4 regions of the Arthrobacter sp. TmtSoilC79 genome follow, and region 3 is predicted to be linked to each of the others. Evidence: riboswitches for the same ligand, from Rfam matches in the RefSeq annotation. Region 3 holds a riboswitch; each other region holds the start of a gene.

Region 1 (7,629 bases), 830 kb from region 3:
TCCCTGGCTTGTACTGGTGGAAAGCCGAGAACGCCTTGGTGTAGGCCTCCTGGACCAGGTCCTCCGCATCCGAAGGGTTTCGCGCCATCCTCATGGCAGCCGAATACAACTGGTCCACATACTGCATGGCGTCACGCTCGAAGCGCTCCCGCCGTTGCTCGGAAGTCTCCGAAGCGACGTCGACGTCGGGTGCGGCCGCTGCGTCTTCCGCGCCGGCCGCCTGGTACATGGCCGCTGCGGCCGGTTCCGTGGTGCTCATCGTTGCCAAGTCTACTGTCAGCTGCGGGGAATCCGGCTGTGGGCCGTACCCGTGCTCCGGTAGAACCACACGGTCCTTAACCAAAGTCAAAAAATCAACTCCGTTCACCAAGGCGGCAACACCTTGCCGCAGTCCGGTCTCCACCGCACCACTAGTTCACAACGGCCGCCGCTGGGTAAATATTCCGCAAAGGTGCAAGACTAGAGCAGACTGCACCCCTTGAACACAACACTCATTGAAATAGTGTGGCAAGCCATCCAGGAGGCAAGACATGTCTGTTATCCGTTTTCTCGCGCGGCCGATGCTCGCGTCCAGCTTCGTCGTAGCAGGTCTGGACAAGCTCAGGAACGCGGACGACACCGCCAAGCAGCTCTCGCCCGTTCTTCGGCGGGCCTCGGAGTCCCTGCCTTTCAAGGCGGACGAAAAAACCCTTGCACGCCTCATCGGCGGTGCCCAGCTGGGAGCAGGAGCGCTGCTCGGTTTGGGTAAACTCTCCCGTTTCGCCGCCACAGTGCTGGCAGTAACCTCGGCGCTGAACTCTTATGTGGAATGGCGTTCAGCGGACATCAGCAGCAAGGAAGGCCGCAGCGCCCGCAAGGCCCAGCTGCTGAAGAACATCTCCCTCACTGGTGGCGTGCTGCTGGCCGCGGTTGATACCGACGGACGACCCAGCATCGCCTGGCGGGCGGAGCACCTGGCCGCCGATGCCAAAAAGGTGACGGGCAAGCAGATCAAACGCGCGGACAAAGCAGTACGCAAGGCCGTAGACAACGCAGTTGGAGCATAAGGAAGCATGACAGGTACCACCGCCGCACACACCGGACCTACCAAAGCCGACGGGTTGCCACTCTGGCCGGCCCCCTTCGCAAGGGGCCCCGTGGACGCCACGGTGACGGTACCTGGTTCAAAGTCGCTGACCAACAGATTCCTGGTGCTGGCGGCTTTGGCGGACGGTCCATCGCGCCTCCGTGCTCCACTGCACTCCCGTGACTCAGCCCTGATGATCCAGGCACTGCGGCAATTGGGGGCCACCGTCACCGAAGTGACCGGCGATGGCCACTACGGACCGGATCTTGAAATCACCCCGATGCAGCCTGCTGCCGTCATTGCAGGTGGTGCCGGAACCGCCATCGACTGCGGCCTTGCAGGTACCGTCATGCGGTTCGTACCGCCGCTGGCCGCCTTGCGCGCCGGAGCTACCGTCTTCGACGGCGACCCCCACGCCCGCAACAGGCCCATGGGAACCATCATTGAGGCCCTGATTGCCCTCGGTGTCCCTGTTGCAGCAGAGGGCGGAAGGACGCCGTCGGCCCTTCCCTTCACCGTGGAAGGCACCGGCGAAGTCCGGGGCGGCCATTTGGTGATCGATGCCAGTGCGTCCTCGCAGTTTGTCTCCGCATTGCTGCTGGTGGGGGCGCGGTTCACCGAAGGACTCCACCTGGAACACGTCGGCAAGCCCGTGCCCAGCCTGGACCACATCACCATGACCGTGGAAGTCCTCCGCAGCGTTGGTGTCAGCGTTGATGACTCCGTGCCCAACCATTGGAGGGTGTCCCCTGGCCCCATCCGGGCGTTCGACCAGAGGATCGAGCAGGACCTCTCCAACGCCGGGCCCTTCCTGGCCGCGGCACTGGCAACGCAGGGCACTGTCCGCATCCCCAATTGGCCGGCCGGAACCACCCAGGTCGGCGATATGTGGCGGTCCATCCTCGCTGCCATGGGAGCCACCGTCACGCTGGAAAACGGGACTCTCACGGTGACGGGCGGCCCGGTGGTCAAGGGCTCGGAATTCGACGAAACCAGTGAACTCGCGCCCACGGTGGCGGCCTTGTGCGCACTGGCCGATGGCCCCTCGCGGCTGACCGGAATTGCCCATCTCCGTGGCCACGAAACAGACCGGCTCGCAGCACTGGTCAACGAAATCAACGCCTTGGGCGGCGACGCAGAAGAGACCGCCGATGGCCTCATCATCCGACCAGCCACACTGCACGCCGGGGTCGTCCACAGCTACGCTGACCACCGCATGGCCACGGCAGGAGCCATCTTGGGCCTCGCCGTCGAGGGCGTCCAGGTCGAAGACATCGCCACGACGTCCAAGACCATGCCGGAGTTTCCTGAAATGTGGGCCCGAATGGTGGGAACCATCTCCGGCACCACGGTGGAGAACAACTGACCATGGGCCGTGATGCACGCTCCTGGGATGAGTCCGACGTCCGGATCCGACCCAACAAAAAAGGGTCCAGGCCAAGGACCAAGGACCGGCCCAGCTACGATGACGCGGTTATTGGCCGGATCATCACCGTTGACCGTGGGCGCTACAGGGCGATTGTGGACGAGGATTCCGCGAACGCCCGCGTCGTTATCGCTGCCCGTGCCCGCGAATTGCGGCGGAACCCGGTAGTACCTGGGGACTTCGTGGCCTTGGTGGGCGACGTCTCCGGATCGCCGGACACCCTGGCGAGGCTGGTCCGCGTGGAAGAACGGCGGACCCTCCTGCGCCGCAGTGCCGACGATACCGACCCGATCGAACGGGTGGTGGTGGCCAATGCCGATCAGTTGGTCATTGTGGTGGCGGCCGCCAACCCCGAACCGCGCACCGGGTTCATCGATCGCGCCCTGGTGGCAGCCTACGACGCCGGCATTGAGCCGTTGCTCCTTATCACCAAGGCGGATGTCAAGGATCCAGCGGAACTGCTCGCCAACTACCTCAGCCTGGACTTCCCGGTGATCATCAGCCGCACCGCCGACTCCGAAGCAGGCGGCATCGACGCCCGATCCGACGACGGCCTCTCGGCCCGGCTGGACAGGGATGCCGTAGCGCAGCTGCGCTCCCACCTCGGCGGAAAAGTCACCGTGATGCTCGGCCATTCAGGCGTCGGCAAGTCCACCATGGTCAATGCCCTGACGGGGGCAGAGCGGGCCACCGGCGGCGTCAATGCCGTCACAGGCCGTGGCCGGCATACTTCCTCCTCCGCCTTGGCCCTGAAACTATCCGACGCCCCGGCCGGCAGCTGGATCATCGACACTCCCGGCATCAGGTCCTTCGGCCTTGCCCACGTGGATCCGGACCGGATTCTGCATTCCTTCCCGGATCTCGAGCCTGGAACCGAGGCTTGCGAACGGGGCTGCAAGCACGATGCCACCGCCATCAACTGTGGACTGGATTCATGGGTGAACGAGGGCCATGCCGGACCGTCGGGTGTGGCGCGGTTGGCTTCGCTGCGCCGGCTGCTGGGTGCGGACCCACGGTTGGAAGCAAAAGAGACCAAGGAACTGGGCACCGTCAACTGATCGTTTGGGGCTTCACCTCCCCCCGCAGCGAATGTTTCAGGATAGTTTGGTGGCATGACCCATCCCGTTTCCACCTACAACGATGACCTGCGCCTTGCCCACGTCCTCGCTGATTCCGTCGATGCCCAAACCATGGATCGCTTCAAGGCTTTGGACCTCAAGATCGAAACCAAGCCCGACCTCACCCCTGTCACTGACGCTGACAAAGCGGCCGAGGAAGCCATCCGGGGTCAACTCTCGCGTTCGCGTCCCCGCGATGCAGTCCTGGGTGAGGAATTTGGCAGCACCGGACATGGCTCGCGCCGTTGGATCATTGATCCCATCGATGGCACCAAGAACTTTGTCCGGGGTGTACCGGTGTGGGCTACGTTGATCGCGTTGGTTGATGAGGGAGAACCGGTTGTGGGTGTTGTCAGCGCCCCCGCCTTGGGCAAGCGCTGGTGGGCCGCCAAGGACATGGGTGCCTACATGGGCCGGTCCCTGGCTGCGGCCACGCGGTTGAAGGTCTCCAACGTCACCCAGCTCTCCGATGCCTCGTTGTCGTACTCGAGCCTGTCCGGTTGGAAGGAACGCGGCAACCTGGACGAGTTCCTTGGACTGACGGAGGACGTCTGGCGAACCCGCGCCTACGGTGACTTTTGGTCCTACTGCCTCGTCGCCGAGGGTGCCGTGGACATCGCCTGCGAGCCCGAACTGAACCTCTACGACATGGCGGCCCTCGTCCCGATCGTGACTGAGGCCGGTGGCCGCTTTACCTCCCTTGAAGGCGAGGACGGCCCTTTCGGCGGCAACGCACTGGCGACCAATTCAATCCTGCACTCAGAGGTACTCAAGCGTCTCAACCCAGGTTTGGACGATCTCCTCTAGTTCCAGTCCGCTGGCAACGTTTAGGTCCTTTCAGCGAATATTCGACGGCAGATGCCCCCTTTGGTGGGCGTCTGCCGTTTTTTCTTCGTCAAAGTTCCGTTTTACAAGCCTGCCGTAACAAAGTGCTTAACATTGCGCGGCGACTTTGGAGGGCCGCTGGAGGTGCCCTAACCTTTTTTACAGGTCACGAGTGCCAGCGCTAAACCCCGGTTTGCTGGCCGGCAACCCTCCATTCGCGGTGGGGTGCCCCGGGTGACGACCCGGCCGGTCCGGAACGGATGCGGCAAGCGCGGATCCCCTATGGGGGTCCCTCTTGAATGAGGTCCCATGAGTACCGTCACGTTCGATGCCAACGCCATTCCTTCCTTTGTCGAAGAAGCCCCGTCACCGGCAGCTGCTGCAATCCGCCCGCTCGCCGCGGTCACAGGCGCCGAGCTGCAGGCCCCGCTGATCCAAGGCGGCCACGTTCGTTACGCCAACCTGGACTATGGAGCATCGGCTCCGGCGCTGACCATCGTCTCTGCATATCTCAACGAGGTCCTGCCCTACTACGCCAGCGTGCACCGCGGCGCTGGTTATGCTTCACAGATCAGTACCTCGGTCTATGAAAACTCGCGGAACATCGTGCGCGACTTCGTGGGTGGGCGCCCGGACGATTCCGTCATTTTTACGCGGAACACCACCGATTCCCTGAACCTTTTGGCCGGCTGCCTTCCGCAGACCGATGGCCGGTTCTCCGGCGAAGTCCTCTACCTGGACATCGAGCACCACGCCAACCTGCTCCCCTGGCAAGGCGTACCGCACCGCAGCGTGGTAGCGGCCTCCACATTGACTGCCACGCTGGACAAGCTTCGTGCCGAGTTGGCGCAGGGCGGGGTCAGCCTGCTTGCTGTCACCGGTGCCTCGAACGTCACCGGTGAGATCCTCCCGATAGCCGAACTCGCTTCTCTGGCACATGAGTACGGCGCCAGGATCGTGGTGGATGCAGCCCAGCTGGCGCCCCACCGCAGGATCAACATCACCGAAGCCGACGTCGACTACATCGTTTTCTCGGGCCACAAGTTGTACGCGCCCTTCGGTGCCGGTGTAGTGGTGGGCCGTCCGGACTGGCTCGACGCCGGCACCCCGCACCTGGCCGGTGGAGGCGCCGTCCGTGAAGCCCGACTGGACTCCGTCAGTTGGGCCACCGGACCCGCCCGTCACGAGGGCGGCTCCCCCAACGTGCTCGGCGCCGCAACCCTTGCACGGGCGACGCAGGTCCTCGCCGGACTGGACCAGGAGGCCTGGCACTCCCACGAGGCCGCCATCCGCTCCTACCTGGTGGACGGTCTTGAGGCCATTGACGGAGTGACGGTCCACCGGATCTTCTCCGACTCCGTGGACACCATTGGCGTCGTCAACTTCTCCGTGGAAGGATTCGACGCCGGTTTGGTCGCCGCCTACCTGGCCGCCGAGCACGGCGTTGGCCTCCGGGACGGCCGCTTCTGCGCCCACCCGTTACTCAAGCGCCTGGGCCTTCCCTCGGGATCCCTGCGTGCAAGCTTTGGCGTTGGCTCCCGCCTGGAGGACGCCACAAGGCTGCTGGCGGGCATCGAGAACCTCAAGGACAACGGACTTGGCTGGGACTACGTGGTGGACGAAGGCCGCTGGGTACCTGCCAATGACCACCGCACCTACCCCGAGTGGGCTCCCAATACTCCCGGCACAGCTGGTGCCGCTCCCTGCACCGTGGACTAGAGCGCCACCGCCGACTAAGACATCACCGTGGGGCAAGCCGCTCCATCGGGACCGGTGGGCTTCCCGGACGTGAGGCATCAGGTCGTGTCCGCTGCGGTAAATTCGTAGGGTACCTTTTTGGCGAGCCTGTGAAGGAGTCTTTGGTGGCGATACGTTCTACGGCTGCCTCGAACGGGCGGCCCGCCATTCCCGCACCGGCCGGACCACGTGGACCCAAGCTTCATGCCCACCGCCGCCATGAATTCGGCCAAAGCTTCCAGGATGGCGGAGAGCACTACGATCGCGTACGGCCCGGGTATCCCCTGGACTCCGTCGAGTGGCTGGTTCCCGAAGGAGCCGGGACAGCCGCAGACATCGGAGCGGGGACGGGCAAGTTCACGGCACTGCTCGTGGAGCGCGGACTGGACGTTGCCGCCGTCGATCCTTCCACCGACATGCTGGACCAGCTGCGGAAGTCCCACCCCAACGTCGTCGCGTTGGAGGGAACTGCCGAGTCAACCGGACTGGCGGACTCAGCATTCGACGTCGTCAGTGTCGCCCAGGCCTGGCACTGGTGCGAACCGCTCGCAGCGAGTACGGAAATTGCCCGAATCCTGAGGCCGCATGGCACCTTGGGCCTGATCTGGAACCAGTTGGATACCGAGGTCCCCTGGGTACATCGGCTCTCGCGCATCATGCATGCAGGGGATGTCCACAAGCCTGGCTTCCGGCCAGTCGTCGGCCCGGAGTTCACCGGCCTGGAAAGTCACTTCACCCGGTGGGAAGACGCCTTGACGCCGAACGACATCATGGAGTTGACCAAATCCCGGAGCTATTACCTCCGGGCCAACGATGCCACGAGGGCCAAAGTGATGGGGAACCTGGAATGGTACCTCTACGAGCACCTCGGATACGTGGCCGAAGAGACCATCAAGGTGCCGTACGTGACCCAGACGTGGCGTGCATCCAGGAACTCCGGACCCCTTCCACGGTAGGCTTGGGATGTGAAGACCAGTACGCCCTCCTCCTCGATCGAGGACTACGTCAAGGTCATCTACTCCTATACGGAGTGGCAAGACAAGCCGATTACATCCTCCCAGCTTGCCCAGCGCCTTGGTGTGGCCAATTCTTCCGTGTCCGAAATGGTCCGGAAGCTCAAGGACCAGGGCCTGGTGGACCACCAACCGTACAGTGCCATCCGCCTGACCCCTGCCGGCATGCGGCTTGCACTGGCCATGGTGCGCCGCCACCGCCTCATCGAGACCTACCTGGTGGAAGAACTCGGGTATAGCTGGGACGAGGTCCATGACGAAGCCGAGATGCTGGAGCATGCGGTTTCGGATACCTTCATTGAGCGCATGTCCGCCAAACTGGGCCATCCCGTCCGGGATCCGCACGGAGATCCCATCCCGTCGGCAGACGGTTCGGTTGATCTTCCGCACGCTTACCGCATGATCGAGCTCGACCAAGGCCATTCGGGCCGTATCACCCGGATC
Region 2 (7,629 bases), 1.0 Mb from region 3:
GCTTCCGAAGGGCCGGTCCGGATCATCGCCCATGAACCAAAGCACCTCAGCGCCAGCCGGTACCGCGAGAAGCTCCAGCACGCCCAAGAGGCAAGCCACTTGCCTGTCGATTGCGACGCCGTCTTTATTGAAGTGATCGTGGACGACAGTTCGGACTTCGAACAGGAACTGAAGGTGGTCGGCAAGACGCGGCACGGCTTCAAGATCCTTGAAGTGCACAGCAACAACGTTCCCAATACCGTTGCCGCAGTGCTGCTCCACATCCGCGACGTCACTGGGTTCATGCCGCACATCTACTTCCGCTGGACCGAGGGCAACCCGATCTCCAACCTCAGCAAATTCCTGTTCTTCGGGGAAGGCGAGATCGCCCCGGTGACCCGTGAAGTGCTGCGGGAGGCAGAGCCGGACATCACCCGCCGGCCATGGGTGCACGTCGGCTGACCGCTCCCACCCGCGCCGCGCTCCTCCCCACTTCCTGGCGGGAGCGGGGAGCATGGATGCCGGATTTCCGTGTCCAGGGATCAGCCTTGGGCCTCCTGTGCCGAGGCAACCGGGAAGGAACGCACGCGCCACCCGAGGCAACCGGGAAGGAACGCACGCACCACGAATCCGGAAAGCCTCCTGGGTTACCCACATACGGGCACCCCGGCATTCCCTGCGCCCCTCAGTCCCGGTGGACTTGCTGGATGGATGCTCTCCAGTACCTCCAAAAAGTAGGCGGCGTGGCTCGGACCGGGCAACTCCTGGCCGCAGGCTACTCTCGTACGGACGTTGCCCGGCTGCCCACCCAGGGAGCCGGGCAACCGCGCCGTGGCGTCTTCATGCTCAAGGGCTGCAGGGCGGAATTTGCCGCGGCGATCCGGAACAACGCCAAAGTGACGTGCGCGAGCGCCGCCGGCCACTACGGTCTGTGGCTCAGGAGGCCGCCCGAACGGCACCACTTGGCGTGTAACCACGGCCATGGATCAGGTTTCGTGCGGCACCGGACCGTGAGGTTCGACGGCGATCCAACACTTCCCGTCGCGGGCGTGGAGGATGCCGTGATTCACTCGCTCGGATGCCTCGAGCCCAACGCCGCAGCAGCAATGGCAGTTTCGGCTGTTCGGCTTCACGGAGTTCCCTTGGCCCTGCTGCGGGAGGAACTCTCTGCAGACAAGTCGCGGCCGGCTCTCGTGATCCTTCAAGAACTCGATCTGCGGGCCGAATCCATCGTGGAAGTTGACGCCCAGTACCTGTTCAAAGCCCACGGGATTGGCTATGATGCCCAGGTGCAACTCCCAGGCATCGGCCGCGTGGACTTCCTGATCGAAGGAATGCTCATTGTGGAGGTGGACGGCTTCGCTTTCCATGCGGACCGGGCTTCCCTGCGCCGGGACCTGTTCCGGAACAACGCGTCCACACTCAAGGGATTCTCTGTCCTTCGCTATCCGCCGGAGGCAATCTGGTACGAACCGGACCGGGTTATTGCGGAAATCAGGGCAGTCCTGGAAAGGCTTCGCGACGTTCCTCCCCGGTTCGTCAGCAGCTGAATCGAGCCTCCCCCCGCAGTGGCAAGGCCAAGGAGAACCACAGCTCCAAAAATTCGGGGTAACCGGGAAGGAGCGCCGTGGCTCGAAGGAACTAGCGGCTCGCCGCCGGCACCAGGACCCAGAGCACCTCGACGGTCTCGTCCGTGGGGTTGATCCACGTGTGGGGTTCACGGCCAGGGAAGGAGAGCGTGTCCCCTTCTTCGAGGTCGTACTCCTCGTTGGTCAGAATCAGCTTGATGCGGCCTTTGACCACATGCAGGACATCCACATCGCAATCCACGGCGTAGAGCTCGTTTTCCCCACGGCCCCGAGGTTCGATGGTGGCCTGCAGAATCTGGAGGCGGCGCTCCGAACGTGCCGTCAGCAACCGCTCCACGATGCCTTGGCCACCCAGGGAGATGCGGGGGCCGTCGTCGCGCTTGGTCAGGTGCGTTTCCGGGGCGGCGAACAAGTCGCCAACCGAGACCGAAAGCACCTGGCACAGGGTGACCAGGGAAGCGACCGACGGAGAGGTCAGGTCGCGCTCCACGCGGCTGAGGAAGCCCTTGGTCAGCCCGGTAGCGTCTGCCACTTGCTCGATGGTGAGTCGCTGCGCCTGCCGGGCTGCGCGGATTCTGGAACCGATGGCAACGGGTACATTGCTCGGTTCAACGGGGAGAGCCTTCATTCACGAACCTTTCAGGCCTGTCATGTGGCCCTGTCATTGGAGCAATAGTAGCCGGGAGACGGACCAACAGGGCCAGAATCCGCGTAACCATGACCAAAGCATCTTGACTGTTACTCCGATCACAACATATCCTCATAGGCAACAAGTGTTGTCTGTGAGGCACACAACACCTCCCCAATCTCCAATCGTCAGCACAGAGACTTCGACGCTTCGCAGGAGTATCGTCGAAAACCCCAACCTCCGTGCATCAGCTCCAAGGACCGTTCATGGAATCTTCGGCTATTAACATCGCAATCGTGGTGGTGTACCTGCTCGCCATGCTGGCATTCGGCTGGTGGGGCAAGTCCCGCACCAAGAACAACAGCGACTTCCTGGTGGCCGGCCGCCGCCTGGGCCCCTTCCTTTACACAGGAACCATGGCCGCAGTGGTCCTCGGTGGCGCATCCACCGTGGGCGGCGTAGGCCTCGGCTACAAGTTCGGCATCTCCGGCATGTGGCTGGTCGTAGCCATCGGCTCGGGTGTCCTGCTGCTCAGCCTGCTGTTCGCCGGCACCATCCAGCGCCTGAAGATCTACACGGTCTCCCAGATGCTGAGCCTGCGCTACGGCAGCAGGGCAACACAGACCTCCGGCATCGTCATGCTGGCCTACACACTCATGCTCTGCGCAACCTCCACCGGCGCCTACGCCACCATCTTCGTGGTCCTCTTCGATTGGGAACGCTGGCTGGCGATCGCAGTCGGCGGCGCGATCGTCCTGGTCTACTCCACCATCGGCGGCATGTGGTCCATTACCCTGGCCGACCAGGTGCAGTTCATCATCAAGACCGTAGGCATCTTCTTCCTCATGCTCCCGTTCGTCATGAACGCAGCCGGTGGCATGGATGGCATCCGTTCACGGCTTGAGGACAGCTTCTTCCAGATCGACGGCATCGGCACCCAGACCATCATCACGTACTTTGTGGTCTACACCCTGGGCCTGCTGATCGGCCAGGACATCTGGCAGCGTGTGTTCACTGCCAAGACCCCCACCGTTGCACGCTGGGGCGGCGCCACCGCCGGTGTTTACTGCATCCTTTACGGCATCGCGGGTGCACTGATCGGCCTGGCTGCCCGTGTAGCCCTCCCGGATATCGATGTCGCAAACCTCGGCAAGGACGTTGTCTACGCAGAGGTTGCAACGCACATCCTGCCCGTCGGTATCGGCGGCCTGGTGATGGCAGCAGCTGTTGCCGCCATGATGTCCACCGCTTCCGGAGCGTTGATTGCAGCGGCAACGGTTGCCCGCGCCGACGTAGTTCCGTTCGTGGCCAGCTGGTTCGGCAAGACCATCAACACCGATGACAGCGAGAACCCCGAGCACGATGTCAAGGCCAACCGCTACTGGGTCCTTGGACTCGGTGTTGTGGCCGTACTGATCTCCATGGCCGCACAGGACGTGGTGGTTGCCCTCACCATCGCTTACGACATCCTGGTCGGCGGCCTCCTCGTGGCAATCCTCGGCGGCCTGGTGTGGAAGCGCGGTACGGGCATCGCCGCCGCGTGGTCCATGGCAGTTGGCTCGGTGCTGACGCTTGCCCTGCTGATCCTCTTCGCCGTCGGTATCATTCCGAGTGCGGACGGCGTCTACGCCAACGAGCCGATCTACTACGGTCTCGCCGCCTCCTTCATCGCCTACGTGGTGATTTCGCTGCTCACCCCGCCCACCGACCCTGCAGTCCGTGAGGCCTGGGACAAGCGCGTTGCCGGGGCCGTCTCTGAGGAACTTCCCCCTGAGGCCCACCCGGTCAGCAGCCACAAGTAGGACCCCACGCAATACCCCAACAACAAAGTTCGACGGCGGCGCCTCCCCTTTTCGGGGAAGCGCCGCCGTTGTTTTTTCCCCGGGGAAGAGGGCGTTGCGTGGCCCGCTTTGCTCCCTAAAACCTCGCCAAAGCCCGCAGAGCAGGCCTCACAACGGGAAGGAAGAGGGCGTTGCGTGGCCCGCTTTGCTCCCTAAAACCTCGCCAAAGCCCGCAGAGCAGGCCTCACAACGGGAAGGAGGGAGGGAGGGAGGGGTGGGTGGTGTGCGGTAAGGTTGTCCCAGCTTCAAGAGATGTGGTGCCAAGCTCCGACTGGCCACACACCAACCCCATGTTCACGGGTGGTTCGGATGAGGAAGCGGCCCGTCCCGGACCAGAGACAACCGAGCGGGCAAGAGCACTCCCCAAGGAGAAGTCCCTTGCCGTACCAAGGCACTACCACCCCGGCCGACTCATCAGACCCGGCAATTTCCAAGCCCACGGCCCCCGTTGCCTCGACGGTCGCGGTGATTCCCGCCGTCGATCTCTTCCTCGGCACGGTGACGATCGTGGCAAAAGCTGGAACGGCAAAGTTCCGCCATCCCCAACCGCACCTGATCGCTGGGGCGTTGGCCCGGGCCGTCAGGCCCACCCGCTGGTGCGGGTCGTCCAGGACCCTCACGGTGACTGTTGCCGCCGTCGGCCAACGGGCGGGTGTGCAGCAGCACTACACCCTCACCGACCAGGACCCGTCCTAGATCTCCTCGTCTTCCTCACGGAATTCTTCAGACTCGTCCAGGGGAACCACGCGATCGTCGTCCTCCGGGGCGTCTACTTCCTCTACCCAGGGCTCGTCCACTGGCTGGTCTTCGGCGTAATCGTAGGCCGGGTCGGACTCAATGGTGGTCCGTTCCGGGTGGTTGGCGTGTGATTCGGTGGTGTCCATGGTGCAACCTCCGTCTCGCGGGCCGCTCAAAGCCCTGGTGACCGTGTGCGGGGTGGGCCCCGCCCCTGTCCTTCCATCTGAGCACCGGCGCAGGCGAGGGTCAAGGGCCCAAAATTACGGTGCGCCGAACATTCCGATTGAGGAATACCGGCCAAAAATCCGCGCAAATACGCGGTACAGTGGGGCGTGCAATGGGGCCGCAACTACCCCACCCAGCACAGGAGAAAAAGTGCAAAAGCACCAGGAATCCCACGGTTCGTCGAGCCCCGCTCCGGACCCCGCCCCCGAAACAGCAGACCCCGGCAACGCCTCGCAGCATCCCACGTCCTCGGACATCCGCCGCTGGCGGCAGTACCTGGCCGACGAGCGGGCCGAAGCCGCCGTCTACCGCGAACTCGCCCAGCGACGCGATGGAGAAGAGCGCCAAATCCTGCTGGCTCTGGCCGAGGCCGAAGGCCGCCACGAGGCCCACTGGCTCAAGCTCCTGGGAGAGCACGCCGGGATGCCCAAGGCAGCATCTGCCCGGAGCCAGTTCCTGGGCTTCCTGGCCCGCAACTTCGGATCAGTGTTCGTACTCGCCCTGGCCCAGCGCGCAGAGGGCCGTTCGCCGTACGGCACAGAACCCGCGGCAACCCCTGCCATGGTGGCTGACGAGCAGATCCACGAGGAAGTTGTCCGTGGCCTGGCAACGCGTGGACGGAACAGGCTCTCCGGAACTTTCCGGGCCGCGGTCTTCGGCGCCAACGACGGTTTGGTGAGCAACCTTTCGCTGGTCATGGGCATGGCCGCCACAGGTGTGCCCAGTCCCGTGGTGCTGATGAGCGGCGTGGCAGGCCTATTGGCTGGCGCGTTGTCCATGGGCGCCGGGGAATACGTCTCGGTCCGCTCCCAGCGCGAACTGCTCAACGCTACGTTGCCAACGCAAGCCACCCTCACGGCCGCACCGTCCCTGGACATCGAGCACAACGAGTTGGTCCTGGTCTACCTCGCCCGCGGAATGACGCGTGAGGCCGCAGAGCACAGGGCCGCGGAGCGCATGGGCTTGTTCAGCTGCGATTGCGATCCCAGCCTTTCCTTGCAGCCGGAGAAGCCCGCCACCGATGAGCACGAATCCGTTGGCTCGGCGTGGGGCGCGGCAATGTCCAGTTTCTGCTTCTTCGCCTCCGGCGCCATCGTTCCCATCCTGCCTTTCATTTTTGGGATGACCGGCTTCGCCGCCTTGGTAGTGGCCGGCGCTTTGGTGGGCGTCGCGCTTCTGGCGACCGGCGCCGTCGTGGGCTTGCTGTCCGGAACCTCGCCCCTGAGCCGCGGTCTGCGCCAGCTGGCGATCGGGTTGGGAGCAGCTGCGGCCACCTACGGGCTGGGCCTGGTGTTCGGCGCCACCATCGTCTAGTTTGGACGGCTCCCCCCGCAGCCCGTAATGTTGGTTCGTCCTCCGCGCTGCCCCGCGTGACCAGGGCGTGAGGAATGGAGAACCGTGGACTCAGAGCGGGAAACGCGTGCGCCCAGACACCGGCGTGCCGGTACAGTGTGGCGCATTCTGCGGGGTGTGCTCATGGCCGCAGTTGCCGCTGTAGTGGCAGTGCTGGTCAGCGGCTACTTGCATGGCGACCCACGGATCACGGCCCTTTTCCCGGGTTTGAGCGTCCCTGGAGCAGCGCCGGGCGCGCAAAAACAGGCAGCGCCCGCACGAGCGGAAGACGCCCCGCCTCCCGGGCTGGAGGAGGCGGACGCCCCGCTGGCCCCGCCGGCGCCGCCCGCCACCACCAATAGTTCATATAAGTTCCTGGCCACCAACGACGACGGCACTCCGGTGGGGTACTCGCCCTGCCGGCCGCTGCACTACGTGGTGAACAACGCCTCCGCGCCGGAGGGTTCCGACGCCCTGCTGGAGACGGCGATCGCCAACGTCTCCGCCGCTTCCGGGATCCGGTTCGTCAACGACGGCACCACCGACGAGTTGCCGGTGGACCGCCGGGAGCCTTATCAACCGGCCAAATACGGCGATCGTTGGGCTCCTCTGCTGATTTCGTGGACCACCCCTGAAGCGGCACCGGCGTTGGCGGACAAAGTCATTGGTACCGGCGGCAGCACCATGTATTCGCTCAACAAAGGACCCAAAAGCTACATCACGGGCAGCCTGGAGCTAGACACACCCCAGGTCTCCGAACTCCTCGCCAGCCCTGAAGGAGCAGACTACGTTCTGGCGGTCATGCAGCACGAATTGGGGCACGTCATGGGTTTGGACCACGTTGATGACCCGGTCCAATTGATGTATCCCGAGATCGGCGCCCCTGACGGTCTTGCCGCGGGCGACCTGACCGGCCTGCACCTCCTGGCCTCAGCCCCCTGCCGCAAGGACATCTGAGAGCCCGTTCCCTGGCCATGGACTCCCGGCCCGTCCGGACCTATGCTGGCGATTACGGCCGACGGCGGCGCCCCACCTCCCGTCGCAGCCTCGACGTCAGGGGGTTCCATGGAACCTTACGGGCCGCCCCAGTGGCAGGACCCCGATCCCCGCCGCCCCCATGATCCCTCAAATGATCCCCCAAATGATCCCCTGGACAGCCTCCATCACTACGCGCCGGAGCCCACGCCGACACCTCCCATCAAGCACAGCAGCATCGCGGCCATCCTGTTCTTCCTGGGCATCCTGGGCCTGGTATGTGCGGGGGCCTATTTCAGCGGCGACCTCCAGCGGTTCCTGT
Region 3 (7,629 bases):
CGGTTTGCCGGGCAATCGCGATCGCATCGTTGTTGCCCACCTGCTGCGGGTCGATGCAGCCGCGGTCAACGGACACCGCGAAGTTCAGGTTGCCACCGGAGACCGGTGTGGCGTCGGCACTTTGCTGAGTGCCGGCGTCGGCCCCTCCAGCGCAAGCTGAGGCCAGGAGCGCAAAGGCTCCCAGTACGGAAACGACGGCGGCTGGTTTCCACAGCTGGCGCGCTGAGGTTGGGTTGGGGACGCTCATGCGACTTCTTCGCTTTCAGTGAGTTGGGTGCTGGTGAGTGATCCGCGGCGGGTCAGCGGGGCGCGGAGGCCAAGGTTCTCGCGGAGGTTGGTGCCTTCATATTCGGTACGGTAAACGCCGCGGTCCTGCAGGCGGGGAACCAGTTCGTTGACAATGTCATCCAGCCCGCCAGGGACAATCCATGGGGTGATGTTGAAGCCGTCAACTGCGCCGGTGTGGGCGTACTCGGCGAGTTTGTCTGCAATGTCGTCGTACGATCCCACCAGGCCGCGGCCGTTGAGCCGGGAACGGGCAGCGACGAACTGGCGGATCGACTGGCCGTTTTCCTTGGCGTCCGCGCGCCACTGGGCGGCCAGGTCCTTGGCGCTCTTCCCATGGAAGGCGTTGCCGCGGGTGGGGTTGGTGACGTCCACAATGGGGTCGATGTCCGGCAGTGGACCGTCGGGGTCGTATTCGGTGAGAGTGCGTCCCCAGAACTGTTCCAAGTAGGCGATGGCCGTTTCCGGACCCACCTGCAGCGAGCGGACCCACTGGTGCTTTTCCTCCGCTTCAGCGGCTGTGGCACCGAGGATGAACTCCTGGCCGGGGAAAATCTTCACGTCATCTGCCGGACGCCCGGCCTTGAGGGTGCGGGCCACGATGTCGTCGCGGAACTTCTTGGCATCTTCCAGTTCCGGGTGTGCCGAGAAGATCACGTCGGCGTTCCGCACGGCGAAATCACGGCCGTCCGGCGAATCCCCGGCCTGGAACAGAACAGGGTGCTGCTGGCTGGAGCGCGGCAATCTGCCGGTGATTTCGACGTCGAAACTCTCATCGTGGCGTTTGACCGTGGTGATGGCGTCCTCGCGGAGCCAGCGTGGATCATTCCGGGACCCGGCGATTGCGCCGTCAGCCCAGGAATCCCAAATAGCCTTGGCCGTCTGAACGAACGCTTCGGCCCGGACGTAGCGGTCCTCGTGCTTGAGGAACCCGCCGCGCCTGAAGTTGGCACCGGTCCATGCGTTGTCCGTGGTGACGATGTTCCATGCCGCACGGCCGCCGGACAGCAGGTCGAGGCTGGCCAAGCGGTGGGCAAGATCCGCGGGATCGTTGTACGTAGTGTTCTGCGTGGCAACCAACCCGATATTTGTGGTGATGGCTGCGAGCGCGGCGAGGGCGGTCTGCGCGTCGGGACGGCCCACGACATCCAGATCGTGGATCTTTCCGAGGTGTTCCCGGAGGCGGAGTCCTTCTCCGAGGAAGAACGCGGAGAAGAGTCCCCGTTCAGCTGTCTGGGCCACCCGGCGGAATGACTCGAAGTCGGTTTGCGAGCCGCTCTGCGCGTCCTTCCACACGGTGGTGTGGTTGACGCCTTGGAAGAAGACGCCAAACTGGATCTGGCCGTTGCCTGCGATGCGGTGATGGTTGGTCATGGTTCTGCTCTCTGAATCTGGCTCTGTGAGTGGGCTCTTGGCGGCGGGCGTTGGTCAGCCGGCCTCAGGCTGCGGCGAAGCGGTTGGCGGGGCGGGGAAGGCCGAAGGTTTCGCGGAGTGTGGCACCCGGAAGCGGCGGCACCACTAGCCCGCTGCGGTGCAGTTCGGGGAGCACCTTGTTAGCCAATTCGGGGAGGTCCACATCCAGTACCGCTGGCTTGAGGCGGACGCCGTCGGCTGCTGCGAACAGCGTGGTGAGCAGTTCCACCAAGCCTTCGGCGGTGCCCACGTAGCGGGCACCGCCCGTCCACTCTTCGTACGAGTCCAGTTCGGCAAGACGGTCCTCGGCGGTCTGCCCACGGGAATCGAGGATGACGTCCAACTCCACCAGGGTCCTCGGCGCACCAGCGGCGGCTGCAGCTTGGGCTGCTTGCGGGAGAGTGTCCGTGGTGTCTGCGGAGACCAGGGCAACGTCAGCCTCGACGGCGGGGATCAGCTCAGCGGGCGCGAACACCACTACCTGCCCTTGGAGTGGGCGCGGGATAATGGACGGTCCCTTCACGGAGAAGCGTTCACCTTCAAAGTCTGCGTAGTGCAGCTTGTTCCGGTCCAAGTATCGTCCGGTGGCAACGTCGCGGATTACGGCGTCGTCTTCCCAGGAGTCCCAGAGCCGGCGGCTGGCTTGGACCACATCTGCGGCTTCGCTGACTGCTTCGTCTTCTGGCAACTGCGTGCGCCCCACGGAGCGAGCTTCCTTGTCCAGGTTGTCCGCGGCGACCAGCCAACCCGCCCGCCCCAAGGAGGAATAGTCCAAGCTGGCCAGCTGCGTAGCTACATGGAACGGCTCGGTAAAGAGCGTTCCGGCTTCCGGGACCAGGCCGATAGAGCGGGTGATGGGCGCCGCGAAGGCCGCTCGCTGGATCGCATCAATCCGGCCCGCAATCCCGGTGCTTCCAGGATCCACCACCCGGGTGTCCTTGAACGTGGCCAGATGGAAACCGGCGATGTCCGCTGCCTGGACGGTTTCACGGATCCGCTGGCCCCCCAATAGCGCCTGCGGATCATGGTGGGCCTTGCGCCACGACGCGGGGTGGGCTCCGTCGCCGTCGAGCTCCAATGCGATAACGCGGGAGCGGAATTCGGGTACAGGTGTGGAAGGCATGATTCTCTCTTTCAGAGGCCGCACAGCGGCTGGGACGACATTCACTTGCCGCAGATGCGGCCTGGTCTGTTTCCGGAGCACCCCGCCACGTAATGCCTGAGGGTTGCCGCAGCACGAGCCGGTCCTTGGCGTGCTGACTCTTGACCTGGACTTGAATCTAGGAGGCTGTCCAAGGAATGTACAAACCGCTGGACTTGCGGCGTCAAGGCGGGAAATACCACGTCAAGGGACTGCCCGAATCGTCATTTTCGGGCTGGCGAAGGCTCGGTTGTGACGGACCGTTTCGCCGGATTTCGCTGGATTTAGTCCGGTTGAGCGCGGTGACGGATCGGCTTTGGCCTTCGCAGGGGCGTCCGTAGTGTCGTGCCATGCCGAAGCCTTCAGTTACTCCCCTGTCCGTCCTTGACCTGAGCCCGGTATCGGCCGGGCAGACCTCCGGCGATGCCTTGCGGAGCACCCTTGCCCTTGCCGCCGCTGCCGAGGCTTCCGGCTACTCCCGGTACTGGCTGGCCGAGCACCACCTCAACACAGGCGTTGCGGGGTCAGCCCCGCACATCCTGGCCGGGTTGGTTGCCTCAGCCACCAAGACCATCAGGGTGGGGACCGCGGCCACCTTGTTGGGGAACTACAGGCCGCTCCAGATTGCCGAAAGCATTGGAACGCTCGCCGCCGTTTTCCCGGACCGCGTGGACCTTGGCTTTGGTCGCTCCGGTCCGCCCAAGTCGCCCAGCGAGCCCGCGCCCGGAGTCGTGCCCGCTGACTCTTCGGAACCCACCGATCGGGTGGTTGACGGACTGCTGATCCCCGCGCCGCGCCCCATCTTCGGTGCGGTCCTGCCCAGGAAGTTCCGGCTGCAGGGCGAGCTGCTGGGTCGCTTCCCCGGTGATACGGACAACTTCGAGAACGACATCCAGGACATCATCGGATTTTTCACCGGCGAGTACAGGACCAAACATGGTGAGGAAGTCACGGCTACACCCGCCCTCGGCCAGGCGCCGCAGTTCTGGGTCCACGGCTCAACAGCCGGACCCAGTGCCCGCTTGGCCGGCAAGCTGGGCCTCCCCTTCGGGGCGAACTATCACGTGGCACCGGCGGGCGTCCTGGGCTCCATTGCCGAATACCGGGCCCACTTCGAACCCTCGGCGGCATTGCGGGAACCGCGTGTGATTGTCTCCGCGGACGTGCTGGTAGCCCCGGACGAACGCCAGGCCCAACGCCTGGCCCGCGGCTACGCGCACTGGGTCCACGGGATCCGCAGCGGCCAGGGCGCCATCCCGTACCCGTCACCGGAAGACGCGCTGGAGCTTTCCTTGGACGCCGAAGCCGGGGAGCTCATCAAGGATCGTCTGGAAACCCGGTTCGTCGGTGATCCACACCAGGTCAGCGAACGTCTCCGCACGTTGCAACGCGTCACCGGTGCCCAGGAGCTTCTCATCACCACCATTGCCCATGACCCCGCCGATCGGCAGAACTCCTACCAGCTGCTGGCCGAGGCCTGGGGTCTCTAGCGTTTCCGATTTTCCAATCACCACCTATATAAGGGAGCACCATGTCCACCGAAACCGCCGTCCAGGAAACCGAAGTCCAAGACACCCAGCTGATCACCGCCGATGCTGCAGCCAAGCTCATCGAAGAAGGCGCCCTGCTGATCGATGTCCGCAGCGAGGGCGGCCGCGCCAGCACCGGCGCAGTCCCCGGCGCTGTGGTGGTGAACCGCGAGCACGTGGAGGAGGACTTCAGCCTTGAATCCGCCCACCGGCTGCCTCAGGTTACCGGGACGGACCAGGAGATCGTGGTGTTCTGCGGCTCTGTCAACGGTTCACGACCCGTCGCGCAAAAGCTCAAGGTCCTCGGCTACGCCAACGCTGTCCACGTGGACGGCGGCTTCCCGGCCCTCCGCGACGCCGGCGTCCCCACCACCGGGCCCACCGCACCGCCCGGCGAAGCGGCACCGCCGGCCGCCACTGCTCAGGCGTCCACCGATTCGGTGGCTTCCGAGCGCTGAGTACCTGCCGCCGTCGGGCCTTCCGGCGTCAGCACCGCCGCCGTCGTCGCGGCTTCCCGTCCGGAAGTCACGACGGCGGCATTTGTCTTTGTGCGGTCCCGCGCCTCGCGCAGCCAGTCGAGTCCGCCGGCGAGCAAGGCGACGCCCAGCAAAATGCAGCACATCACGATGCCTTGATGGAAGGCGTCCTTGGAGGCTTCCCCTGTGGCCGCGCCGTGCGCCTGAAGGAACATGCCCGCCGCCGCGGCCGAGCACAGCGCCGCGGCGAACCTTTGGCTGAGTTGGTAGAAACCTGCGGCCACTCCGGCGGCGCCCACGGGTGCATGGGCCAGGGTGAGTGTCTGGTTCGGTGCGACCACCAGGCCGGTTGCCACACCTTGGAGAAGCCCGACGGCGGCCACCGCAAGAGCCGCTGTCCCGCCGTCGAGCCCCTGCACAAAAAAGTCCTTGGCGACCAGGCAGGCCAGGCTCCCCAGAAGCGCGTAAACGATCCCGGCACGCCCGTAGCGGGCCACGAAACGCCAGCTGAAACTGGACGCCAGCAGCATGCCGGCGGCTTGCGGCGCAAGGATGGCTGCGGCTGACAACGGAGCCAGCCCGGTCCCGGCCAGGAAATAGAACGCCGTTACAGCTGCCATTCCCGCGCCCACGCCAAATTGGCAGAGTGCCACCACGGTGCCCAGTGCGTAACCCTTGGATTTCGCCAGGTGGGCACTGAGCAACGGGGTTCGGCCACGCCGGTGGTACAGGATCTCCCAGCCGGCGAAGGCGAGGAGTGCCCCGGCACCGACAGCCAGCGAGGTCACAGCAATGGTGCCCGCGCCGTAGATCGTGGGAATGAGTGATGCCACCACTACTCCGCCTAGCAGCAGCGCGCCGAGGACGTCGATGGACGGTTTGGCTTTTCCGGGGTGTTTGCCTTCTGACCGCGGGAGGAGCCGGAAGGCAAGCGGCACCAGGATCAGCACCAAGGGAACGTTCGCCAGGAACAGGATCCGCCACCCGATCCCGGGGTCGCCCAGTGAGAGGACCAGTCCCCCGATCAGTGGTCCGCACACTGCAGCGGAACCACCGGCGGCGGCGTAGGCGCCCAAGGCCTTCGCGCGGTCGTGTCCCTTATAAATGTCCTGCAGGAGTCCGAGCACCTGCGGATTCAGGGTGCCCGCGCCGAGTCCTTGGAGGAGCCTGGCGATGATGACCAGCGAGGGGTCGGTGGCCAGTCCACCCACCAGGCTGGATGCGCCGAAGACCGCAATGCCCGCGATGAAAAGCGTGCGCCGCCCGACGATGTCGCCCAGCCTGCCTGCGGGAACCAATGCGACGCCGAACGCCAGCGAGTAGCTCGCCAGGATCCACTGCACGGACCCGGAATCGGCATGCAGGGAGGCGGACATCGCGGGAACGGCCAGGACGAACATTGACTGGTCCAGCAGCGTGATGAATCCGGCGCCCAGGCAAAGCCAGAGGGCGGAACGCTTAGCGTGATTTCCATGGCCCATGATTGTGGACTCTAGGCGGGTTCTGCCGGGGTTCGGGCATCGCGAGACACCCGGTTAAGGGGCGTTAATCCGGGTTACCGCCGGTGACTCGTTTATGACTCTTTGGGGCTTGTTCGCCGACGCTCCGGTCATGGAAGGACGCAGCGGGAAACGCTTTTTTGTGGGGCGATGGCCGCGTCCTAGCGTGGGCCGCATGACCGTGTATGAATCAATCCTGGACGCAATCGGCGGCACTCCCCTGCTTCGGCTGAAACGGCTGGGCGAAGGTGTCCGGCCCCGCATCTACGCGAAGCTCGAGTTCCAGAACATCGGCGGGAGCGTGAAGGACCGGGCCGCACTTTCCATGATCCGGGCCGCAGAACGGGCCGGTTTGTTGGAGCCCGGCGGGACCGTGGTGGAAGGGACCAGCGGTAACACCGGCATCGGGCTGAGCCTGGTGGCCGCGCAACTGGGCTATCGCTCGGTGATTTTCGCTCCGGCGGCCACGGCAGCTGAAAAGATCCGCCTCCTGCGCGCTTTCGGAGCCGAAGTCCATCTGGTGGCCGATTTCGTTCCGCGATCCGATCCCGGCCACCTGGCCAACCGGGCTGCGGCCTTCGCGGCCTCCACTCCCGGGGCTTGGCTCGCCCTGCAGTACGACAACCCAGCCAACCCGCAAGCCCACGCGGAGAGCACCGGGCCGGAGATCTGGGCCGACACCGCGGGGTCGGTTACGCACTTTGTGGCCAGCGTCGGGACCGGCGGGACCATCAGCGGAACCGGCCGGTACTTGAAGCAGGCCAGCGACGGACTGGTGCAGGTCATCGCCGCTGACCCCGAGCACTCGCGCTATGGAGGGGGCAACGGCTCGCTCAAATACACGGAGGGCGCTGGCCACCCCTTGCACCCTGCGTCGGCGGAAGACATCTGGCCTGAGGCGTTCGACACCGCGTTGGTGGACAAATACATCAGCGTCAGTGATCGCGACGCCATTTTCACCGCCCGCCGTGCCGCCCGGGAGGAAGGACTCCTGATCGGTGCCACCGGCGGGACCGCCCTGGCTGCTGCCTTGAACCTCGCCGAAACCTTGGACGAGGAGCACACCATCGTGGTGGTCCTGCCGGACTCGGGCCGGAACTACCTGTCCACCTATTTCGACGACCACTGGCTCGCCTCGCTCGGCTTCCTGGAACCCACGACGCCGGAAGGAACCATCCGTTCGCTTCTCACCACTGCGCCTGCCGGAGTGCAGCTTTTGGCGAGCGGTATGACGGCAGCGGAGGCCGTCGTCGAACTTCACTCCCGGGGAGTGGCGCCAAACGAGC
Region 4 (7,629 bases), 2.0 Mb from region 3:
AGAAGGTGCGCCCCCAAACCCGGGGGATGTGAAAGAGGTTCTATTCGCGCGCGGCAGGGGTGTCGGCGGCCAGTCGGATGCCGTGCTCGGCCAGCCATGCCGGGTTGAAGGCCTTACTCAGGTAGTTCGTGCCGGCGTCGGGCGCTATGGCCACCACCACCGAACCGTGCGGCGCAGCACGGGCCACCCGGACAGCCGCGGCCACCGCGAGCCCGGAGGACGGGCCAAGCGCCAGGCCTTCTTCGTCGAGAAGCCTGTGGACGGTGGTGTAGACCTCGTCGTTGGGAATGCGCAGGAATCGGTCCACAATGGAGCGGTCGAATGCCTTGGGCCATTCGGGTTCCGGCCAGGAGTTACCCACGCCATCCACCAGGATCTCGCCGGGGTGCCCGCCGCTGTAGGCGGAGCCATAGGGGTCGGCTCCAACAACTTCCAGGTGCCCGCCGGGCCGTGAATCCGCCACGCGTTCCTTCAGGTACCGCCCGTTCCCGCTGATGGTCCCGCCGGTCCCTATGCCGGCAACGAAGTGCGTGACCTGGCCGCCCGTCTGCTCCCAGATTTCCGGTCCGGTGGTTTCATAGTGCGCCAAGGGATTGGCGGGGTTGTCGAACTGCATTGGCCGCCAGGCACCGGGTGTCTCTGCGGTGATCCGGGCGGCTACTGCGCGGGCGTTCTCCGGTGACTCGGACGGCGCATTCCAGTCAGTCAGGATCACGCGGGCCCCGTAATTGTGAAGCGCAGCGAGCTTTTCTTCGGAGATCGTATCGCCCGTCACCACCACCACTGGGTGGCCCGTCAGGTGCCCGATCAGTGCCAGGCCGATCCCCGTGTTGCCCGAGGTGCTCTCCACAATGGTGGCTCCCGGCTTCAGTTCGCCTGACTTCTCGGCCGCGCGAACCATGCTGAGGGCGGTGCGGTCTTTGATGGAGCCCCCGGGGTTCTCGGACTCAAGCTTGATGTGGATGGTGCTCCCCAGGCCGCGGCCCAGCGACTCCAACTTCACCAAAGGCGTGTTGCCCACTTTGTCCAGGACCGAGGCGTCCAGCCCGTCCGGGGTAGCCGTTGCCGAGTGGACTCCGTGTTTGCGAATTGTTGTGTTCACCGCAACTCCGCCCCTTCCTCTGTTTCCGGGAGTACTCGGTCCGTGGCGTCCCGCAGTGCAATCCGCGCCCGTTCCACGAGGTCGGGCGCCGCCGGCCTGTCGGCCAGCACATCAGCGAGTCGACCCACGACGACGGCTGTCCCCTTCCCGAGCGGCTGCGCGGCTCCCGCTTCCAGCAGCAGATAGGACGCCGTCAATGCCTCGATTGCCAACAGTTTTTCCAGCACTTCCACCGACTTTTCGAGTTGCTGCAGGGCCAAGGGGGCCAGCGTTGAGTGGTCCTCGACGTCGGCGGACAGCGTTGGTGCGCCGAGGGTGGCCGGGGCGGCCAGGAACTTGAGTTCGGCCAACAGCCCGGCGGCGGAGTACCACAGCAGCCCGGGCAGTTCCTCCTGGGCAAGCCCGGCAGCCGGGGCAGAGTCCAGTCCGGCCCCGGGTCCAGACCCCGCAGACGGGGCTTTAGTCGATGCTGCTTGCAAGTGCCTGGCCCGGATGGCCCGTTGCGGCGGATACAGCTTGGCGATGCGCCGCTCGCTGGAGATCCCCACGTGTGCCACCGCGACCCGCAGGCCTTCGAACGCAAGGGCCAGTTGCATCGGCTGGAAGTTCCCGCCGGACACCATGAGCCCGGACTCGACATCAACCAACGGATTGTCGCCGCGACCATTCAGCTCTACCTCCAACGCAGCATCCAGCTGCGCCACGAGGGATCGAAAAGCCCCGTGCGTCTGCGGTGCGGCCCGGAAGGACAACGCATCCTGCACCGACACCTCGGGACGCACATCTTCCATCCAGCCACCACTGAGCAGGTGGCGCACTGCAGACGCCGAGTCACCCTGGCCGTTTACCGCCTTGGCCGCTTGGATGGCCGGCGAAAACGGACTGAGGTTCCCGCCGCCGTCGTACCTGGCGGTGGTCTCCAGCGAGAGGGAAAGCGCGACGTCGGCCAGGCGGGCCAAGTATTGCAACCGCACCAGGGCGAGGGTTCCGACGCCCACGGAGTAGGCGTTGGCGCTGACCAAGGCGAGCGCTTCGCCGGGCGCTAGGACCAGTGGCTGCAGGCCGGCGTCGGCGAGCGCTTTGGCTCCGGGGATCAAAGTGCCGTCGGCGTCGAAGGCTTGGCCCTCACCAATGGCAACGGCTGCGACGGCGGCCAGCTGGGTGAGGTCCGAGGAACCCACAGAGCCTTCGCGCGGGATGGCGGGAAGGACTCCACGGTTCAGCATCTCCCCATAGAAAGCGGCTGTTTCCGGGCGCACGCCGGAACCTCCCCGGCTGAACCCGATGAGCCGGGCCAGGATCACAGCGCGGGCAGCGGAACGGTCCAAGTAGGAGCCCACGCCGCTGTTGTGATACCTGACGACTTGGATTTGATACGCCAGCAGCGACTTCTCCTCCACAGCGGTATCCCTGCCGGATCCAAGCAAAGTGTTGAGCCCGTAGACCCGCTGTCCGGAGGCCGCCGCATGCTCCAGAACATCCCGTGAGCGGGTCATCAGAGTCAACGCATCTTGGTTGAGTTTCACGTGGAACGAGGACTCAGCCGTTAGGGCAACACTCCGCGCGGAAATCGGCGTCGTTCCCAAATGAAGGGCGCGGGGCCCAGCAGAGGCCATCAAAAGTCCAGGAGGTTCTGCCGGAACCCACCATTGCCGTAACTCTTCCTCAACAGGCCACGGCGCCGCAGTTCGGGAGTGAGTTTATCCAGTACCCCATGGACCGTCACCGGATCCACGAAACCGGAAAAGAGGAACCCGTCGCCGCCCACCTCGGAGCCGGTGGACTCAAGGTAGTCGGCAATCTGGCCCACGGTGCCGATGATCGAATCCCCTGCCCCGCCGCTCCGGGCCTGCAGGATCTCACGCAAAGTGGAACCGGGAGGCGCCGCCTTGGCGAAGTGTTCCAAGGTCCCCTGGTTGCTGTTGGTACTCAGTTCCGGCAGTGGAGCATCGAGGTCGAATTGTTTGAAGTCGATCACCGAAAGATACGAAATGGAGTTGAGCTGGCTGTCGATGTCCCGCTGGGTGAGTTCACGGCGCTGGGCCCGCAAGTCCTCAGCTTCGGCAGTTGAGCCAACCACGGTGGGCTTCAGGACGAAAAGTACCTTGACGTCGTCGGGGTTCCTGCCTGCCTTGGCGGCCTCGGCACGGATGGAGTCCCGGTAGGCCTTCATACCGTCAACGCCGCGGGCCAAGGCAATGGCGACGTCGGCATGGCCACCTGCGAACGCCTTCCCCCGCGGTGACGCGCCGGCCTGCACCAACACGGGTTCTTCAGGCAAAGGCGCCGTGTTCAGGGGACCGCGTACCTTGAAGAAGTCGCCGTGGTGGTTGATCGGATGCACTTTGCTGTGGTCCGCGAACATGCCGGCTTCCACATCCTCAACCACAGCGCCAGGTTCCCAACTCCGCCAGAGCCGCCTGACGACGTCGACGAATTCCTCCGCCTTTTCATACCGGAGGTCGTGTTCGATCTGCTGGTCCAGCCCGTAGTTCTGCGCGGCGAGGTCGCTGCCGGACGTCACCACGTTCCAGCCCAGCTGCCCTTCCGAGAAGTGTTGCAGCGTGGCCAGGAGCCGGGCGGCTGTGAAGGGCGGATAAAAGGACGCGCTGACCGTCGGGACGATCCCCAGGTGCTCGGTGGCGGACAGAAGATACGGGACCAGCGCCAGGGGATCATGCTTGGGCGCGAAGGAGGCATGAGCCAGGGAGACCTCCGCCGATCCGCCGTACGTGTCCGGCACGGTGAGGGAATCCTCAATGATGAAGAGGTCCAAACCGGATTGTTCGAACGCCCGGACTGCGTCCTGGTACAGGGCGGGTTTCTTCCAGTCGTAGCCCAGGCCGTAGCCCGGCGTCCCCCACCCCTGGACACCGAATCCGTGGCCTACAAACCATCCAAAGTGCAGCATGGGCTTGAGTGTAGAACTGCTCTGTCCGTTCACCGCGACCTGATTTCATGCGAAGTTACAGGGGGTCGTACTGGGTCAATTATGCTCCCGGGACGTCACATTTGGTGAGGTCCCGGGCAGCCCCCGATTACGCAACATGACGGCCGGAGAACAGCACGCAAGTGCGGCCCAAGGCCGGTCGATGTTACGTTTTTCTTGAGTAATGAGTACCAGCGCAAAGCCCTGACTTGCTGGTCGGCAACCCTCTCTCCGGCGGGGTGCCTCAGGTGACTACTCGGCGTATCGACAAATTCGAACTGCAAGCGTGACTGAGGAGCACCAGCAATGCCTGAACCCACTGAAGAAAAACTCTCCTACCGCCTGATTACAGGCCCGGACAACCGTGAATTTTGTGAGCGTATCCATAGCGCACTCGCCGAGGGCTATGTGCTCCATGGCAGCCCGGCAGCAACGTTCAACGGCACCACCGTCATTGTTGCCCAAGCCATTGTCCTTCCCGCTGCGATCGCCAACGCTGACGCGGCCGTAGCCAACGCAGTGGACCAGCTTGAGAACTACGACGACGAAGAAGCATTCGAGGGCCACGCATGAGCTACGCAGGTGACCTGACCCCACAGGACGCGTGGGCCAAGCTTGAACAAGGCGCCATCCTGGTGGATGTCCGCACCGAGGGCGAATGGGCCCACATCGGCATCCCGGACACCAAAGCCACGGAGAACGATCCCCTCTTCATCCAGTGGAACCTCGCCGGCGGCATCCCCAACTCCCGCTTCATCGAGGACCTGCAGCAGCAGGCACCCGAGGACGAAGCCGTGGAGCTCGTCTTCATCTGCCGCTCCGGCCAGCGCTCCATCTCCGCCGCGATCGCCGCGACGCGAGCCGGCTTCACGGCCTACAACGTCCTTGAAGGCTTTGAAGGCGAACCGGACCGCTACGGCGAGCGCACCGTAAACGGCTGGAAAAACCGCGGCCTGCCGACGAACCTGGGGACCGAGTAAGTGACATTCAATCCCGACGCCGCCGGCTGGAGCCCTGACACCCAGGCCGTTCGCGGTGGTCTTGACCGTACCAATTTCCAGGAAACCTCCGAGCCGGTTTTCCTGAACTCCGGCTTTGTCTATGAGTCAGCCGCTGCGGCCGAACGTGCCTTCACCGGCGAGGACGAACGCTTCGTCTACTCCCGCTACGGCAACCCGTCCGTGGCCACCTTCCAGGAGCGGCTGCGGCTGCTCGAAGGAACCGAGGCATGCTTTGCGACGGCGTCCGGCATGTCCGCGGTGTTCACCGCCTTGGGTGCCTTGCTGGCTGCCGGCGACCGCGTGGTGGCCGCCCGTTCCTTGTTCGGTTCCTGCTTTGTGATCCTCAATGAGATCCTGCCCCGCTGGGGCGTGGAGACGGTATTCGTGGATGGCCCGGATCTGGACCAATGGCGTGAAGCCCTCTCGGAGCCGACCACCGCCGTCTTCTTCGAGTCACCGTCCAACCCCATGCAGGAAATCGTGGACATCGCGGCCGTCAGCGAACTGGCGCATGCCGCCGGGGCGACCGTCGTCGTCGACAACGTCTTCGCCACTCCCCTGCTGCAGCGCTGCGGTGAGCTGGGCGCGGACGTGATTGTGTACTCAGGCACCAAGCACATCGACGGCCAGGGCCGTGTTCTGGGCGGCGCGATCCTGGGGACCAAGGAGTTCATCGACGGCCCGGTCAAGCAGCTCATGCGGCACACCGGCCCGTCGCTGTCCGCGTTCAATGCCTGGGTGCTGACCAAGGGTTTGGAGACCATCGGCCTGCGGGTAAACCACAGCTCGGCATCGGCTTTGAAGATCGCAGAGTGGCTTGAGCAGCAACCCGCCATCAGCTGGGTCAAATACCCGCTGCTGAAGTCCCACCCGCAGTACGAGCTTGCCGCGAAACAGATGAAGGCCGGCGGTACGGTGCTGACGTTCGAGTTGTCGCCTTCGGCCGGACGCTCAGCCAAGGAGGCTGCGTTCGCCTTGCTCGATGGGCTGCGCGTGGTGGACATTTCCAACAACCTCGGTGACTCCAAGTCACTCATCACCCACCCGGCCACCACCACCCACCGGGCCATGGGTCCGGAGGGCCGGGCCGCGATCGGCCTCAGCGACGGCGTGGTCCGTTTGTCTGTGGGCCTGGAAGACGTGGACGACCTCATCCTGGACCTGGAGAAGGCCCTCAAGCAGGTCTGATCCTGCAGCCGGGGAAGCATCCTTCCTTCCCACCGTGCCGGAGCAGTCAACGCTGCCGGCACGGTGGCGAAGTCCACGGAAGACCGGGGAAACCTGCGGACCTAGGGCCGCCTGACCCTGGCCAGCGTCGGCGCGGGCTCCTTGTGCGCGTCGGCAGAGGTTCCGCGGACCGTCACCTTCGCTGCATGCCCGACGACGGCGGCCAAGGCTTCCGCGGTAGGCGGACTACCCGCCTGGCTCTGACCGCCGTGCCTCCTGTTGGTAAAGCGCACCGCCGCTTCCCGCTGCTCGTGGGCGCCATTGCCCCGATCCAGCAACTCCTGGATGCCGGCCTTGACCAGTTCCAATTCGCCCTGGTCATCCAGGACCGGGCTCACATAATCCACCAACGCCCACACCACTTCCGCTGCCGGACGTGGCCGGAAATCACCGAAATCCAGAAGATCTCCGCGCAGCCCGGCATTGCTGGCCTGCCAACTTGCCATCCGCAGGAGTGCCGTGGGCACCGGGGTGGGCTCAACGCCGTCGAGCATTTCCAGGGAAGCCGTCTCCACCAAAGCCCGCACCAGCACCGCAATCAAGGCCGCGTCCTCAGCGCGGAGGCAGACGTCGGCTACCCGGACCTCCACGGTGGGATGGTTGCGGGAGATGCGGGCATCGAAGTAGATCATGCCTTCATCCAGGATCACGCCCGTATCCAGCAGCCGCTTCACAAGGCGTCGATACGCGGTAAGGGAGCCGAAAAGAGCGGAGGGTCCAGAGGTGGGCCAACGGTTCCAGGCCTGCGTGCGATAGCTGTCGAACCCCGTGGGGAGTCCCCGCCAGTAGGGCGAGTTGGCGGAGAGCGCCGTGAGCACCGCGAGTTTGTCGCGGATGTGGTCCAGTACCACCACGCCCTCCTCCGGCGACTCCACGGAGGTGTGGACGTGGAATCCGCACGTCAATTGCTCAGTGGCGGTAATACCAAAGCGGTCCAGCATGGCGGCATACCGGGGATCCGGGGTGGTGTGGGTGTTCGAATCCAGTGGAGAAGTAGCGATCGCAGCAACCTGTGCGCCGTGCCGGCGGGCCGCCTCATTGGCCATGACCCTGCCACGGCGGATCTGGTGCCGGAGTTCGGCGTAGCTGTGGCAGGGCCGGGTTTGGGTCTCGATCTGCTCGAGCTTGAGCTCGGGACTGAGCCCGGTCGCAGTGGCAGGCTGGTCGTGGGTGGCCAGCAGCGCATCGGCCAAGGCCAAGGGTTCGCCCGTCACAGGATGGACGATGAGCACCTCTTCCTCAACCCCGAACGTCCGCATGCTCCATTCTGCGTCAGGCAGCCTGCGGAGGACAGTGGCGTGGAGCCTAGTCCTGGAAGTACTCGATCTTGGCGCCGATGGTGTTCAACCGCTCTGCCAGATCCTCGTAGC

Evidence for each region. A riboswitch is a leader RNA that binds a small molecule or an ion and turns the genes downstream of it on or off. The one in region 3 is predicted to bind S-adenosylmethionine.
Region 1: another riboswitch for S-adenosylmethionine. It lies ahead of AC6JA3_RS08025 (aminotransferase class V-fold PLP-dependent enzyme); the one in region 3 lies ahead of AC6JA3_RS11815 (LLM class flavin-dependent oxidoreductase).
Region 2: another riboswitch for S-adenosylmethionine. It lies ahead of AC6JA3_RS16275 (hypothetical protein); the one in region 3 lies ahead of AC6JA3_RS11815 (LLM class flavin-dependent oxidoreductase).
Region 4: another riboswitch for S-adenosylmethionine. It lies ahead of AC6JA3_RS02740 (DUF1737 domain-containing protein); the one in region 3 lies ahead of AC6JA3_RS11815 (LLM class flavin-dependent oxidoreductase).

What each region holds. Positions count from the first base shown of each region.
Region 1 covers NZ_AP046051.1:1,729,603-1,737,231, reverse strand. Annotated here, with positions in the region: gene AC6JA3_RS08050 (sigma-70 family RNA polymerase sigma factor) at 1-349, opposite strand, end outside; gene AC6JA3_RS08045 (DoxX family membrane protein) at 531-1,046, shown strand; gene aroA (3-phosphoshikimate 1-carboxyvinyltransferase) at 1,053-2,432, shown strand; gene rsgA (ribosome small subunit-dependent GTPase A) at 2,435-3,550, shown strand; gene hisN (histidinol-phosphatase) at 3,605-4,417, shown strand; SAM riboswitch class IV at 4,600-4,713, shown strand; gene AC6JA3_RS08025 (aminotransferase class V-fold PLP-dependent enzyme) at 4,745-6,154, shown strand; gene AC6JA3_RS08020 (class I SAM-dependent methyltransferase) at 6,304-7,128, shown strand; gene AC6JA3_RS08015 (metal-dependent transcriptional regulator) at 7,138-7,629, shown strand, end outside.
Region 2 covers NZ_AP046051.1:3,570,939-3,578,567, forward strand. Annotated here, with positions in the region: gene AC6JA3_RS16255 (APC family permease) at 1-441, shown strand, start outside; gene AC6JA3_RS16260 (endonuclease domain-containing protein) at 687-1,529, shown strand; gene AC6JA3_RS16265 (helix-turn-helix domain-containing protein) at 1,621-2,196, opposite strand; gene AC6JA3_RS16270 (sodium:solute symporter family protein) at 2,463-3,998, shown strand; SAM riboswitch class IV at 4,281-4,400, shown strand; gene AC6JA3_RS16275 (hypothetical protein) at 4,416-4,733, shown strand; gene AC6JA3_RS16280 (hypothetical protein) at 4,730-4,921, opposite strand; gene AC6JA3_RS16285 (VIT1/CCC1 transporter family protein) at 5,151-6,314, shown strand; gene AC6JA3_RS16290 (matrixin family metalloprotease) at 6,399-7,289, shown strand; gene AC6JA3_RS16295 (matrixin family metalloprotease) at 7,398-7,629, shown strand, end outside.
Region 3 covers NZ_AP046051.1:2,561,320-2,568,948, forward strand. Annotated here, with positions in the region: gene AC6JA3_RS11805 (ABC transporter substrate-binding protein) at 1-247, opposite strand, end outside; gene AC6JA3_RS11810 (NtaA/DmoA family FMN-dependent monooxygenase) at 244-1,659, opposite strand; gene AC6JA3_RS11815 (LLM class flavin-dependent oxidoreductase) at 1,724-2,821, opposite strand; SAM riboswitch class IV at 2,858-2,967, opposite strand; gene AC6JA3_RS11820 (LLM class flavin-dependent oxidoreductase) at 3,190-4,329, shown strand; gene AC6JA3_RS11825 (rhodanese-like domain-containing protein) at 4,371-4,826, shown strand; gene AC6JA3_RS11830 (MFS transporter) at 4,790-6,325, opposite strand; gene AC6JA3_RS11835 (PLP-dependent cysteine synthase family protein) at 6,519-7,629, shown strand, end outside.
Region 4 covers NZ_AP046051.1:565,685-573,313, reverse strand. Annotated here, with positions in the region: gene AC6JA3_RS02755 (PLP-dependent cysteine synthase family protein) at 41-1,102, opposite strand; gene AC6JA3_RS02750 (aromatic amino acid ammonia-lyase) at 1,099-2,718, opposite strand; gene AC6JA3_RS02745 (NtaA/DmoA family FMN-dependent monooxygenase) at 2,718-4,046, opposite strand; SAM riboswitch class IV at 4,212-4,324, shown strand; gene AC6JA3_RS02740 (DUF1737 domain-containing protein) at 4,338-4,604, shown strand; gene AC6JA3_RS02735 (rhodanese-like domain-containing protein) at 4,601-5,011, shown strand; gene AC6JA3_RS02730 (O-succinylhomoserine sulfhydrylase) at 5,012-6,220, shown strand; gene AC6JA3_RS02725 (glutamate--cysteine ligase 2) at 6,322-7,518, opposite strand; gene AC6JA3_RS02720 (UDP-N-acetylglucosamine 1-carboxyvinyltransferase) at 7,565-7,629, opposite strand, start outside.